Regions from separate parts of the Mesorhizobium sp. M0678 genome, predicted to be linked through region 3. Evidence: predicted binding sites of a transcription regulator. Region 3 holds the regulator's gene; each other region holds the start of a gene.
The links. Region 3 encodes PhoB, which activates phosphate uptake and scavenging genes when phosphate is short. Its sites were predicted from a motif close to TGTCATNNANCTGTCAT; they were not measured.
Positions count from the first base shown of each region.

Region 1 (4,971 bases), on a different contig from region 3:
ACTATTCACTATTCACTATTCACTATTCACTATTCACGCCGCAAACCGCTGCGCTTCTCCACCATAATAATTGACGTAGCGGGCACCGATCTCCTTGACCGGCATCACCACGAACACGTCGACCGTCGAGAATTCACGGTCGATGACGCAACCGTCGCCAATGCGCGCGCCGACGCGCAGATAGCCCTTGACCAGTGGCGGCATCGCGGCGATCGCCGCCTTGGTATTGACCGCCTCGATCGGCATCAGATCCATGGAACAATAGCGCCCGGCGACGGCACGCACGTCCCAGGATGAATTCGTCCGGCAGTGGTGGGCAAGATAGGTCAGCGCCTCTGCATGTGCCGCCGGCACGGTGCCGTGGAACGACGCGCAGCCGGTCATCACGCCGATGCCGTAATGATTGATATAGGCCCAGATGCCTTGCCACAGCGCCTCGATGGTGCGCTTCGAGCGGTATTCCGGCAGAACGCAGGAGCGGCCGAGCTCGAGGAAGCGCTGGCCGGGATGCCGCGCGATCAGCTTGGTCAGTTCGAATTCACCTTCGGAATAGAAGCCTCCGGCGGCCGCGGCAATCTCCTGCCGCAGCAGGCGGTAGGTGCCGACGATGCGGCGATGCTCGGGGCCGGAAAGCGAAGTATCGAAGACCAGCAGATGGTCGCAGAGGGGATCGAAGCGGTCGGCATCGCGGCGGTCCTGCATCTGGAACAGGTCCTTCCTGGCACCAAGCTCGTCGTAGAACACCCGGTAGCGCACTTCCTGCGCGGCAGCGATCTCGGGCTCGTTGCGGGCGAGCCGCACTTCGAGATTGCCGATGCGGCCGAGCGATGCGCCTTTTATGACGGCATCGGCGTTCCGGCCGACGAGCAAAGGCCCGCTGGCGTTCGGCCGAGCATCACATTCCGGCATGACTGTATGCACGAGTGATTCTCCTTCGAGCCATCCCTCTTGGCACGGGGATACGGTGTAGGTGCAACAGGATTGTGACAGTACCGTGATACGGCTCTGCGGGCAATACTTCGTCGGCTGGGTAATCTATCAACCGTCTATGTTGTGCCTCAGGCGGCCGCTTGCCCTTCGACCGCATGAACCAGGGCATCGGGGTCGAGCGGCTTGGTGACGAAGCCGCTGGCACCGTGAGCGAGCACGGCGTGGCGGGTCTTTTCCTGGCTGTCGGCCGACAGCACCATGATCGGCACCGGCGGCACCGCGGTCTCCTCCTCATGGCGGCGGATGGCGGCGATGGCGTCCAGACCGTCCATGACAGGCATGTGCAAGTCCATCAGCACCACGTCGTAGCGGTGCTTGTGGCCGGTGCTGATGACCGCCTCGACCGCGGCCTTGCCGTTGCCGACCACTTTCACGCGATGCCCGGCCTTCAGCAGCGTGGCGCGGGCCAGCATGGCGTTGATGTCGTTGTCCTCGGCGATCAGCACCGACAGGCCCTGCTGGCGGGCGCCAATGGCGTGCCCCGCCTGCGCGCCGCGCCTTTGCAGTTGCGGCTCGGCGATGACCGGTGCATGGCTGGTCAAAAGCACGCGCAGCAGTGTCTCGCCGCGCACCGGCCTCGCCAGGAAGGTGGCGTAACCGTTGGCACGGAACTCGCCAAGCATGCCGCGGTCGGTCGGCGCGATCAGCGTCACTGCCTCGCAATCGGCAAATCCGCTCTGGCGCAGGCGCCTGAGCAGCCTGCCGTCGCTTTGCTCCATGGCAGCATCGATCAGAAGCACGTCACAGCCCTCGGCGAAAGCGGTGGCCTGGGCGGCGGCGGTGGCCAGATCGACCGTGCCGCCATTGGCGCGAATGGTGCGGGCGAGGGCTTCGGCCTCGACCAGGTTCTTCGATACGATCACCGCATGCCGGCCCGACAGCGCGTCCTGGCGGATCTGCGGCGCCTCGACGGCGGAAATAGCGGGAATCTCGAAGACGAATTCGGACCCCTGGCCAAGCCGGCTCGACACAGAGATAGTGCCGCCCATGGCGATCACCAGGCGTTTGGAAATGGCGAGACCGAGGCCGGCACCGCCATGCGCACGGGTCGAGGTGCCGTCAGCCTGTTCGAAGTCCTCGAATATGCGCTCCATGTCCTCCTCGCGCAGACCGGGGCCGGTGTCGGTGATGGTGAAGCAGATGCGGTCGGTGGTTTCGGTGCGGACGCGGGCGATGCTTGCCAGGACGCCGCCGCTGTCGGTGAACTTGACGGCGTTGCCGATGAGATTGAGCAGCACCTGCCTGACCCTGCCGGGGTCGGCGGTGATCAGCTGCGGCACGTCGGGTTCGACATGGCAGCCGAGGCCGATATCCTTGGCAAAAGCCCGCGCCGCCAAAAGCTCGATGACATTGTCGGCGATCTCGCGCACCGACATCGGCTGCGGTTCGGGATCGAAGCGGCCGGCCTCGATCTTGGAGTAGTCGAGCAGGTCCTCGATCAGCGCCAGCAGCGCGCTGGCCGAGGTCGAGATGGCGCCGACATAGGTCCGCTGCTCGGGCGAAAGGCTGGTGTCGGCGAGAAGCCGGGCCATGCCCATGATGCCGTTCATCGGCGTGCGGATCTCGTGGCTGACGGTGGCGAGGAAGCGCGATTTGGCCTGGCTCGCATATTCGGCCCGCTCGCGGGCGGTGATCAGCGAGGATTCGGCGCGCTTGCGAGCGGTGATGTCGCGGGCGATGGCGCGATGCGAAACGGCGCCGCTGTCCTTGTCGCGCACCGACAGCTCGATCCAAGAGAACCAGCGTGGGCCGTCCGGCGTGCGAATGGCGACGTCGGTGGAACTCAGGCATTCATGGTCGGAAAACGCGGCGTCGGGGACGATGCCGACATCGATGCCTAGTTCGGCCAGGGTCTTGCCGGCAAGGTCGCGCTGGTCGGTTTCGACAAGGTCGGCGAAAACCTTGTTGGCGTAGACAATGTGGCCGTCGCGGTCACGATGGACGACGAGATCGCCGAGTGCATCGATCAGCCCGCGAAAGCGCTCCTCGCTCTCCTGCATCTCCCACATGCGGTCGGCCAGCGTCTCGATTTCGGCGCGGCTGCGGGCGGTCGTGGCATCGAGCAGGGCCACCGCGCGGCGCTCGGTGCGCCTGTTGCGCAGATGCATGGCGAGCCCGGCGATGGCTGTCGCCAAAAGGCCGATGGTGATGAAGATCGGCGCCCCGGTCAGATGCGAAAAGCCTGCCAGCACGACGATGGCGACGAGCGTCAGGAAGGGCAGGCCTTCGCGGTTGGAGGCCGGCAGTTCCGGCGCCAGCGGTGGCGCGGCGACAAGCTGCCGTCCTGGCGCCGCGGGGGCCGTCCCGTCGGCCCGTTCGGCTGGTTCCGCCTCTCTGATGCCGGGTTCCGCAATCATACGGAACTCCTGCCAGACAGAGCTTATCGAAGGTTGTGGTTGATCGCTCGAATTTTAGCGGTCGCGCTCTTTTTTATCCCTTGGGGGCTCATATATCCACCACCACGCGGCCGCGGATCTTGCCCTCGACGATCTCATGCGCGGCGCCGATGATGCCGTCGAAGCCGATGCTCATCGACAGGCTGGCAAGCTTTGCGTGGTCGAGATCGGCGCCGATGCGGCGCCAGGCCTCGAGGCGGACCGCCTTCGGCGCCATCACCGAATCGATGCCGAGCAGCGAGACGCCGCGCAGGATGAAGGGGGCGACGCTTGCCGGCAGGTCCATGCCGCCGGCGAGGCCGCAAGCGGCGACGGCGCCGCCATAGGAGGTCATCGACAGAACGTTGGCCAGCGTGTGACTGCCGACCGCATCGACGCCGCCGGCCCAGCGTTCCTTGGCGAGCGGTTTTGCCGGCTGGGTGAGCTCGTCGCGTGAAATCACTTCCGCGGCGCCGAGGTCGATCAGATAGGGGCTTTCGGCAGCGCGGCCGGTCGAGGCGATGACGTGATAGCCGAGGCTGGACAGGATCGAGACCGCGACCGAGCCGACGCCACCGGCAGCGCCGGTCACGACCACCGGGCCGCGCTCGGGCACGATGCCGTGCCGCTCCAGCGCGATGACGCAAAGCATGGCGGTGTAGCCGGCGGTGCCGACCGCCATCGCATCATGCGGGCTCATGCCGTCCGGCAACGGCACCAGCCAGTCGCCCTTGACGCGGGCGCGCCCTGCAAAGGCGCCGAAATGCGTCTCGCCGACGCCCCAGCCGTTCAATATGACCTTTTCGCCCTTGCGCCAGTCAGGATTGGAAGACGAGATGACGGTGCCGGCGAAATCGATGCCCGGCACCAGCGGCCAGCGGCGGATTACCGGCGCCTTGCCGGTAATTGCAAGACCGTCCTTGTAGTTCACCGTCGTCGCCTCGACCGCGACGGTGACGTCGCCCTCCATCAGGTCTGCCTCGGTAAGCTCGGTCACCGCGACTGACTGGTTTTTCTCGGCGTCACGCGAAACGAGGATGGCTTTGAAGGTTTCGGGCATTTTTTCTCCTCGGGCTTGCAGATCAGAATGTGCGGCGCCAGGCGAGTGAGGTCAATCGCTCGACGCTCCGCGCCGCCAGCTAATGAGTTCGTCGAAGACGACCAGTACCGCACCAACCGAAATGAAGGCGTCGGCGAGGTTGAAGACGGCGAAGGACCAGACCGGCGTATGGAACAGGACATAGTCGATTACATGACCGTAGATTGCGCGATCGATCAGGTTGCCGAGCGCGCCGCCGACGATCAGCGCGAAGCCGATGCGGGCAAGCAGGTGGCCCGGCGGCGTGCGGGCCGCAAGGTAGAGCACGAAAGCGACCACCACAACCGCGACGACCACCAGGCCGGTGTCGCCGAAGGACGAAAACAGCGAAAACGCGATGCCGGTGTTGTAGGTGCGGTACAGCGCCAGGAAAGGCAGGAGATCGAGCTTTTCCTGAAAGGCAAGGCCGGTCTCGACCAGATATTTCAGCCACTGGTCGAGCGCTATCGCGGCGACAACCAGAAAAGCGTAGGGGCTCCAGGACTTCATAGTTTGCAGTTTCACGGT
Region 1 is NZ_JAMYPT010000007.1:82,260-87,230, forward strand. Features, by position in the region: gene olsB (l-ornithine N(alpha)-acyltransferase) at 34-909, opposite strand; gene NKI29_RS14985 (PAS domain-containing hybrid sensor histidine kinase/response regulator) at 1,059-3,347, opposite strand; gene acuI (acrylyl-CoA reductase (NADPH)) at 3,436-4,425, opposite strand; gene lspA (signal peptidase II) at 4,477-4,953, opposite strand.
Region 1: olsB (l-ornithine N(alpha)-acyltransferase) is a predicted target of PhoB. The motif match lies at 973-989, and genes of this name have one in related genera.

Region 2 (4,971 bases), 130 kb from region 3:
TTCCCTCGCTATCCAGGTATCGCCCACGCGAGCTCGCGTGGGCGATATTCCAACCGACTAACCGAGATAATCCCGTCAGTTCTCCAGCGCTTCCTTGATCGCCGCGTTGCCGCGCGCAACCGCATTGTCGAGTGCCTGCTGGGCGGTTTGCTGGCCGGCCAGCATCTTCTCCAGCTCCTCGTTCTGGATATCGCGCACCTGCGGCAGATTCGGCAGGCGCACGCCCTTCGAATTGTCGGTCGGCGACTTGCCGATCATCTGCAGGATGGGTGTCTCGCGGCCGGGGTTCTTGTCATAGAAGCCTGATTTCTTCGTCGCCTCATACGCGGCGAGCGTCACAGGCAGGTATCCCGACTTCTGGTGCAGATATTCCTGCACATCGGTCTTGGACAGATAGGCAAAGAAGGCGGCGACACCCTTGTATTCCTCGTCCGACTTGTTGCCGAACACCCAGAGGCTGGCACCGCCCGGCGTCGTGTTCTGCGGGGCACCCTTGGCGTCACTGTCGTAAGGAAGCTGGCCGATGCCATAGTTCATGCCGGACTTGACGATATCGCCGAGGCCGCCCGACGATTCGGTGAAGATGCCGCATTCGCCGGCGAGGAATATCTGCTTGGCTTCGGAGGTGCGTCCGCCATATTTGAATGTGCCGTCCTTGGCCAGGTCAGCGAGCGCCTGGAAGTGGTTGACGAAAATCGGCGCATTGATCTTGAGTTCGACATCACCGCCGGCCAGGCCATTCTGCTGGGTGGCCCAAGGCACGTCATTCCACCCCGCGAAATTCTCCAGGTGGATCCAGGTCAGCCAGGTCGAGGTATAGCCGCAAGGGGAGGCGCCGCTCGTCTTGATCTTCTTGGCAGCTTCCCACACCTCGTTCCACGTCTTGGGCGGATTGTTCACGTCGAGGCCTGCCTTCTGGAAGATGTCCTTGTTGTAGTAGAGGATCGGCGAGGAAGAGTTGTAGGGGAACGATAGCATGGTGCCGTCCGGCTTCGAATAATAGCCGACGATGCCGGGCAGATACTGGCTCTTGTCGAAAGTCATCCCGGCGCCGGTCATCACATCGGCCACCGGCTTTATCGCACCCTCGGCCGCCATCATCACGCCGGTGCCGACGTCGAACACCTGGAGGATATCGGGCGCTTGCCCGGCACGAAAGGCAGCGATGCCGGCATTCAGCGTCTCCGGATAGGTGCCCTTGAACACCGGAACGAGCTCATAGTCGCTCTGGCTGGCGTTGAAATCCTTGGAGATCTTGGCGACGACCTCGGCGTTGGCGCCGGTCATGGCGTGCCACCAGCTGATCTGCGTGACGGCGAAGGCGGAGGTGGTGGAAAGCAGGGTCACGGTCGCGGCGATACCGGCCGCAAAGCCGAAGAACTTCATGTTTCATCTCCCGTTTGTCATTGGCGAAAGGGGCACTTCCGCAAAGCCAATATGTGGCGCTGATGACAATCGGACAACGGTTTTATTGCGGATCAATGAACATCATTCCTTCCTAAAGTGCACTCGCTACCGAAACCGGGCGCCAGAAATCACATCACCGTCTTTTCGGCGCAGCGGCGCGTCGGTTTTCCCCCGAAAAGACCCGCCTCATGGCCCGCGGGTTAACCATTCGTTAAAATCTCCAAGAGCTAATCAGTCACACCTCCCCTGTTAGTTTTGGCAGACCGAGTGAACCAGGATGCTGACGGTCTATAATTGTATTGTAAGTCAGCACGATCCGAGACTGGTTGCGCTCGCCGCACTCGTCTGTGGAATTTCTTGCTTCTCAGCGGTTAATCTCCTTAAGCATGTCGGCCGATCGACCGAGCGAAACCGGCTTGTCTGGCTGATGATCGCCGCGGCCTCGACCGGGTTCGGCATATGGGCGACGCATTTCATCGCCATGACCGCGTTTACGCCGGGAATCCCGAACGCATACAATCCGGGATTATCCGCCTTTTCGCTTGCCGCCGCCGTTATCATGACCGCGCTTGGGATGTGGGTCGCCACCTTGCGCCGCGGCATCGACCATTTCCTCGTCGGTGGCGCCATTCTGGGCGGCGCCATCGCGACGATGCACTACATCGGCATGGCAGCTTTCGAGGTCGAAGGCCGGGTCGTATGGAACCTGCTCCTTGTCGCGATATCGCTTCTGGCCGGCGTGACCCTCGCGGCACTGGCGCTCCTTGTCGTCTTGCGCCGTCCGTCAGCGCTCGCGACTTTCGGCGGCGCCGCGCTTTTGACGCTGGCGATTTGCAGCTTGCATTTCATCGCGATGGCCGCGGTGTCGATCATTCCGGACTCCTCGATTGAAATATCCGAACATTCCATCGAGCCCATTTCCCAGGCCTTTGCCGCAGCGGTCGCCAGCCTGATAATCCTTGTGCTATCGGGTGCCGCGCTATGGATCGACCTGCGCTTTCGCCGCCAGAAGCTCGAGGCCGATCGCATGCACGATCTCGCCAATGCGGCGGTGGAAGGTCTGATCGTTTGCGATGGCACCCGCATTGTCAGCGCCAATGACAGTATGGCGAAGCTGACCGGAACAGCGACAGCCACCCTGAACACGATGCAATTCGGCGAGCTTTTCGACGGACAGAGCGCAGCCGATATGTCCGGCTTCGGCGAACAGGCGCAGGAAGCGAAGTTAAGAGGCAGCGACGGGGCGAGAATTCCTGTCGAGCTGATCGCCAGGAAAATAACCTACTGCGGCAGGCCTCATACGGTGCTTGCCGTTCGCGACATCCGTGAGCGCAAGAAGGCAGAACAAGAGATCCTCCGCCTCGCGCATTTCGATCCGCTTACCGGGCTTGCCAATCGGCGGAGCTTTTCTTCCCGGCTGGAAGCAGAATTCGCCTCGATGGATCGTGGCGGCAAGGATGGACATCTGGCGCTCCTGCTGCTTGACCTTGACCGGTTCAAGCAAGTCAACGACCTCTATGGCCACGGGGCCGGCGATGCTATGCTGCAGAAGCTGGCGCACTGCATTTCCGGCATCCCGCGCCACGGACAGATGCTCGCGCGTCTCGGCGGCGATGAATTTGCCATCATAGCTCCGAACCTCCCCGACCCCCTGGCCGCAGGCCGGATAGCCGAGGACTTGCTGGCGGCGATCCGGGAGGAAAACAGGGTTTCGGTCGGCTCCGGCCTCGTCTCGGCCAGCATCGGCATCGCCTTCTTTCCGCTGGATGCCGAAGACCAGGCCGGCCTGATCAGCCATGCCGACACGGCACTCCATCGCGCCAAAACCGAAGGCAGGGACACTTATCGGTTTTTCGAGATAGCCATGGGCACCGCGGCCCGCGACAAGCGCGTGATGGAGCATGAATTGCGCCAGGCGATCGCCCGCAAGGAGTTCCACCTCGTCTATCAGCCGCAGAAGGAGATCCGCGGCGGCAGGATGATCGGCTTCGAAGCCCTGGTCCGTTGGCAGCACCCTGAGCGGGGTGACATTTCTCCGGCCGTTTTCATCCCCGTGGCCGAGGACAGTGGCGCTATCGCGCAGATAGGCGACTGGGTGCTGACGACGGCTTGTAACGATGCTGCTCGCTGGACAAACCCGCTGATGGTCGCCGTCAACGTCTCCGCCGTGCAACTTCACAATCCGAACTTCAGCCGCAAGGTGCACGACGCATTGACGAGATCCGGCCTGGCCCCCGGCAGGCTCGAACTGGAGATCACCGAAACGGCCCTGGTGAAGGACATGCCGCGCGCGCTGGCAACCTTGAGGCAGGTCAAGGCGCTTGGCGTGCATGTGGCGATGGACGATTTTGGCACCGGCTATTCTTCGCTGTCCAACCTCAGCGCCTTTCCCTTCGACAAGATCAAGATCGACGGGTCGTTCATCAAATCGGTCGACAAGAACGCCCAGTTCGCGGCGATCGTTCGCGCCGTGCTGGGGCTTGGACGCGGTCTCGGCCTACCGGTTCTGGCAGAAGGTATCGAGACGCCGGGTGAATTGCAGTTCCTGGACGCCGAGGCTTGCGAGATCGGGCAAGGCTACTACCTCGGCAAACCGGCTCCGATCGAGACATTCGGGGAACTGACGGGCGTGGCCTCTCCGGCAATCCGCACCGCCAGCCGACGCGGCGCAAGCATTGCCGTGCTCAAGCCGCGCCTGCGCACGGTCTGAGCCTATCCCGGCTGAAGCGCCGCCTCGACCAGACGCTTGGCATCCGGCCCCGACCATTCGGCCGGGCCATTCATATGGGCGATCAGGCAGCCTTGCCCATCGATCAGCATGGTGACCGGCAGACCGAGCGCCAGGCCGCGCGTCTTGACGTCGTTGAACAGCGCCATCGTGGCATCGCGATAGTAGCCGAGCGACTTGACGCCGGTGTCCTCCAGGAACTTCTTCGGTTTGGCATCGTCGCCGGCATCGACGTTGACGGCAACAACCTGAAACGCATCGCTGCCCATCTCCTTCTGCAGCGCATCGAGCGCCGGCATTTCGGCGCGGCAAGGTGCGCACCATGTCGCCCACAGATTGAGCAGCACCGTCTTGCCGGCATGATCGGCGATCGTCGTCGGCTTGCCGTCGGGGCCGTTGAAGGCAAGGCTTTTCAGCGATTGCGGCGGATCCGCCGGCAAAAGCGCGGCAACTTGGCCGGTGGCAGCGGCGGCGATCTTCTTGGCACGGTCGGTCTTGGCGGCGCAGGCGACGTCGTCCTTGCCGCCGCCGGCGGCCACTTGCGCGGGCGCCTTGTTGCCAGAACTGCTTTCCCTGACATATACCGCGACCGCGCCGGCCAGCACGCCCGCAACCAAAGCGGCGAGGATGAGACGCAAAGCCGGGAAAAATCTATTGCCGTCTGCCATTTTGCAAAAACTGCTCCGGAGCACGGGTTATAGCGATGAACGACAAGAAGGCCAGCAACCAGATGTGGGGCGGACGTTTTGCCTCGGGTCCGGCCGCAATCATGGAAGCGATCAACGCGTCGATCTCGTTCGACCGCAAACTCTATGCGCAGGATATTCGCGGCTCGA
Region 2 is NZ_JAMYPT010000010.1:151,186-156,156, reverse strand. Features, by position in the region: gene ugpB (sn-glycerol-3-phosphate ABC transporter substrate-binding protein UgpB) at 76-1,386, opposite strand; gene NKI29_RS19530 (bifunctional diguanylate cyclase/phosphodiesterase) at 1,685-4,117, shown strand; gene tlpA (thiol:disulfide interchange protein TlpA) at 4,120-4,803, opposite strand; gene argH (argininosuccinate lyase) at 4,839-4,971, shown strand, end outside.
Region 2: ugpB (sn-glycerol-3-phosphate ABC transporter substrate-binding protein UgpB) is a predicted target of PhoB. The motif match lies at 1,449-1,465, and genes of this name have one in related genera.

Region 3 (4,971 bases):
CGTCGATGGCCTCCTTCAGCACCTCCATCGAACCGGCAAACAGGAAATCGGCATTCGGATCGGAACCCGAACCCTTGATGAAGACGTAGTTGCCTTCCGGCTTCACCTTGAAGACTTCGCGGGCCTGCATGCGGCCGACTTCCTTGTTGTCGAAGGTCAGATAGAACACGTCCTTGTTCTCGATCAGCCGGTCATAGCCGACGACCGGGATGCCTTCGTCCAGTGCCTTCTGCACGGCCGGCCCGATGGCCGAGGCGTCCTGCGCCAGGATGATCAGTGCGTTGGCGCCCTGCGAGATCAGGCTCTCGACGTCGGTGAGCTGCTTGCCGGGGTTGGACTGTGCGTCGGCGGAAATATACTTGTCGCCTGCGGCCTCGATGGCCGCCTTCATTGCGGCCTCGTCTGTCTTCCAGCGCTCTTCCTGGAAGTTCGACCAGGAAACGCCGATGACCTTGTCTTTAGCCTGCGCCACCGACGCCAGCGCCAGCGTCATGGCGACACCCGCCAGAATGGCGGTCGTGAATTTCTTCATCATATCCTCCCTGCGCCGCGTACGGCGTGACCAATTGGCTCAAAGACCAGCTTAGAAGCTCTAATTTTTTCGAGCCTCGAAAAAATACTGGCCCGATCTCCGGCTGCTGTCAACATCGATTCTGATGGATTTTGATGACTCTGCGAGTTTTTTCGAGCGTCGGAATAAACGATGACAGCGCCACCTGCATCTGACACTATTTGCCTGCATTCGACACTATTTGTCGGACATTACCGACGGCTTCCGGTTCATGAGCGGCCGCGGCAACCGGGAGGAAAGCAAAACAATGTCGGTCGGAATCCGCCATGACGATTTGCGCCGGCGCAACCGGGCGATGGTGATCTCGGCGGTGCGCCGGGCCGGCCAGCCATCGCGTACTGAGATCGCAGCTACCACCGGCCTCAGTCATTCGACCATATCGGCGATCTCTTCCGACCTGATACGGGAAGGCATCCTCGCCGAGAGCAAGGCAAGTGAGCCCGTTTCGTTGAAACGCGGTCGTCCGCAGGTCGGCCTCGCCCTCAACCCGGAAGCGGCGGCGGTGCTGACCGTGGTGTTGTCGCTGAATTTCCTGTCGGCCGCCATTATCGACTATACGGGACAGGTGGTCGCCGAGGAACAGCGCCGGCTGGACACGCTGACCATGCCGCGCGACGAGCTGATCCGTGAATGCATGGCCATCGTCCGGCGCCGGCTGCAGGATCCAGACCTTGACGTCCGCAGTGTCGCCCGCATCGCCCTGGCGATTCAGGGCATTACCGACTCCCCTGCACGCGCCATGCTGTGGTCGCCGATCACGCCGCAGACCGACATCGCCTTTGCCGACATGCTGGAGGACGAATTCGGCATCCCGGCAACGGTGGAGAACGACTGCAACATGATGGCGGTGGCTTTGCGCTGGCGCAATCCGGATCGCTATCGCGACGACTTCATCGCCATCCTGCTTTCGCATGGCATCGGCATGGGGCTGGTGCTGAAGGGCGAACTGTTCACCGGGACGCATTCCTCGGGCGGCGAATTTGGCCACATGATCCATCGTCCGGGCGGCGCGCTCTGCCGTTGCGGGCGGCGCGGCTGCATCGAGGCCTATGCCGGCAACTACGCCATCTGGCGCAACGCCAGGCAGATGAGCGAAGACAGCGAGCCGGTCGCCGACGTCAGCGACGCCGACATGCGAGCACTGGCGGCCCGGGCGCGCGAGAAAGATGGGCCGGAACGCGAGGCCTACCGCAAGGCCGGCGAAGCGCTGGGTTTCGGTCTCGGCTCGCTGTTCGCGCTGATCGATCCGGCACCGGTCGCGATGGTCGGCGCCAGTGCCGCCGCCTTCGATCTGATCGAGCCGGCCATGCGGAAGGCAATCGCCCAGACCGCCGGCGGCCAGCATTCAGGCTCGATCTCCTTCGATACAGAGCCGAACGAATTGCCGCTGATCCGCGAAGGCTGCGCGATGCGGGCGTTAAGCTTCGTCGACCAGGAGATTTTCGCGCCGGGCGCGCAAATGAGGCCCAGCGTCAGAAAGAACGTAGCCTGACCAGGCGGGTCAATCTTCCCTGATCGCATAGCCGGCACCGCGGATGGTGCGGATGACATCCGGCATCCGGCCGTTGTTGACGGCTTTGCGCAGCCGCCCGACATGCACGTCGACGGTGCGTTCGTCGATGTAGATTGTCTCGCCCCAGACATTATCGAGTAACTGGCTGCGCGAGAAGACACGGCCCGGATGCCGCATCATGAACTCGAGCAGCCGGAATTCGGTCGGCCCGAGCCTGATTTCGCTCTTCTTGCGATAGACCCTGTGCGATTCGCGATCGAGCACGATGTCGCCTACCTTCAGCACGCTGGACAGCACTTCCGGCTTGGCGCGCCGCAGCAGCGCCTTGACCCTGGCCATGAATTCCGGTGTCGAAAACGGTTTGACCAGATAGTCGTCGGCGCCGGTCGAAAGACCGCGCACCCGGTCGCTCTCCTCGCCGCGCGCGGTCAGCATGATGATCGGCAGCCGCTCGGTTTCGGGGCGCACCCGCAACCGACGACAGAGCTCGATGCCGGAAACCGCTGGTATCATCCAGTCGAGCACCAAAAGGTCGGGCACATTCTCCTGCAAACGGATCTCGGCTTCGTCGCCGCGTGTCACCACCTCGACCTGGTAGCCTTCGGATTCGAGATTGTAGCGGAGCAGCACACCCAACGGCTCCTCGTCCTCCACCACCATTATGCGTGGTGCGATCATCGGCTGGGCACCCCCATCATGTCACCGGTGCGGACATTGTCGTTTCGTCCTGCTTCGGACGATTGACCGGCAATTGCTCGCCGGTCAGCACATAATACGCATTTTCGGCGATGTTGGTGACATGGTCGCCGATCCGCTCCAGATTCTTGGCGCAGAACAGCAGGTGCGTGCAAGCGGTGATGTTGCGCGGATCTTCCATCATGTAGGTCAAGAGCTCGCGGAACACGGACGTGTATTTGACGTCGATGCGCTCGTCGGCGGCACGCAGCTTGGCCAACGCGGCCGCATCGCCTGCAGCATATTCCTCGATGACACCCTGCACCTGGATGAGAACCAGCTGCGCCATCGCGTCGATGGAATGCGACAGGTCCCGCGGCGTGGCGCTGAGGCCGACCGCACTCACGCGCTTGGCGATATTCTTGGCAAGATCGCCGATGCGTTCGAGGTCGCCCGCCATGCGGATCGCTCCGACCACATGGCGAAGATCGTGGGCCATCGGCTGGCGTTTGGCGATCAGGGTTATGGCGCGGTCGTCCAGTTCGCGTTGACGCGCATCCATGATGGCGTCGTCGGAAACGACGCGTTGCGCCAGCACGTTGTCGGAATTCAACAGGGCCTTGGTCGCCCCGCCGACCATCGAACCGGCGAGGTCGGCCATGTCGCGGATCAGCTTGCTGATCTGCTCGAGATCCTCGTCGAAAGAAGCGACTGTGTGTTCGCCCATGGTCCTGTCCTCATATGCATGATCGGAACGGCTCAGCCGAAGCGGCCAGTGATGTAGTCCTGCGTGCGCTTCTCGCGGGGCGACGTGAAGATCTTCTCGGTCCGGTCGAACTCGACCAGTTCACCCAGATACATGAAGGCGGTCTGGCGCGACACGCGCGCCGCCTGCTGCATGTTGTGGGTGACGATGACGATCGTGTAGTCGGCTTGCAATTCGTCGATCAGTTCCTCGATCTTGGCAGTCGACAGCGGGTCGAGGGCCGAAGCCGGTTCGTCGAGCAGAATGACTTCCGGCTTCACGGCCACGGTGCGGGCGATACAGAGCCGCTGCTGCTGGCCGCCAGATAGGCTCAAGCCGCTGGCGTTGAGCTTGTCCTTGACCTCGCTCCACAGCGCGGCGCGCTTCAACGCCTGTTCGACGCGGCCGTCCATCTCGGACTTGCCGAGGTTCTCGTAGAGCCTGACGCCGAAGGCGATGTTCTCGTAGATCGACATCGGGAACGGCGTCGGCTTCTGGAACACCATGCCGATCTTGGTCCTGAGGAGGTTGAGATCCTGCGACCGGTCGAGAATGTTCTTGCCGTCGAGCAGCACCTGGCCCTCGGCCATCTGTTTTGGGTAGAGCTCATAGATGCGGTTGAACACACGCAGCAGCGTCGATTTCCCGCAGCCCGAAGGGCCGATGAAGGCCGTGACACTGCGCTCAGGCAGCGACAGGCTGATGTCCTTCAGCGCCTTGCTCTGGCCGTAGTAGAAGTTGAGATTCTTGACCTCGATCTTCGTCTTCTCGGCGACCGTTTCGGCCATCGTCATGTCTGGGGACAACATCTGTGTCATCTGTCCTCTCTGCGTCCGGTAAGGCTGCGGGCGAGGATGCTCAAGCCCAGAACCGTCAGGGTGATTATGAGTGCGCCGGTCCACGCCAGTTGCTGCCATTCCTCGTAAGGGCTGAGAGCGAACTGGAAGATGGTCACCGGCAGGCTGGCCATCGGCGCGTTGATATTGCTGCTCCAGAACTGGTTGTTGAGCGCGGTGAAGAGCAGCGGCGCCGTCTCGCCGGAAATGCGTGCTATCGCCAGCAATATGCCGGTGACGATGCCGGACAATGCGGCGCGGTAGGCGACCGAACGGATCACCACCCAGCGTGGCGCGCCGATCGCGGCACCGGCTTCACGCAACGCGTTCGGCACCAGGTTGAGCATGTCTTCAGTGGTGCGCACGACCACCGGAATGACCAGGATGGCAAGCGCAACGGCGCCGGCAATGGCCGAGAAATGTCCCATTGGCCGCACCATCAGCTCATAGACAAACAAGCCGATGATGATCGACGGCGCCGACAACAGGATGTCGTTGATGAAGCGGACGACGGTGGTGATGCGCGAAAAGCGTCCATACTCGGCCATGTAGGTTCCCGCCAGCACGCCGATCGGCGTGCCGACGACAACGGCGATGATCGTCATCAGCAGGCTGCCCGCGATGGCATTGA
Region 3 is NZ_JAMYPT010000010.1:25,219-30,189, reverse strand. Features, by position in the region: gene xylF (D-xylose ABC transporter substrate-binding protein) at 1-532, opposite strand, end outside; gene NKI29_RS18885 (ROK family protein) at 819-2,063, shown strand; gene phoB (phosphate regulon transcriptional regulator PhoB) at 2,073-2,762, opposite strand; gene phoU (phosphate signaling complex protein PhoU) at 2,779-3,486, opposite strand; gene pstB (phosphate ABC transporter ATP-binding protein PstB) at 3,519-4,322, opposite strand; gene pstA (phosphate ABC transporter permease PstA) at 4,319-4,971, opposite strand, start outside.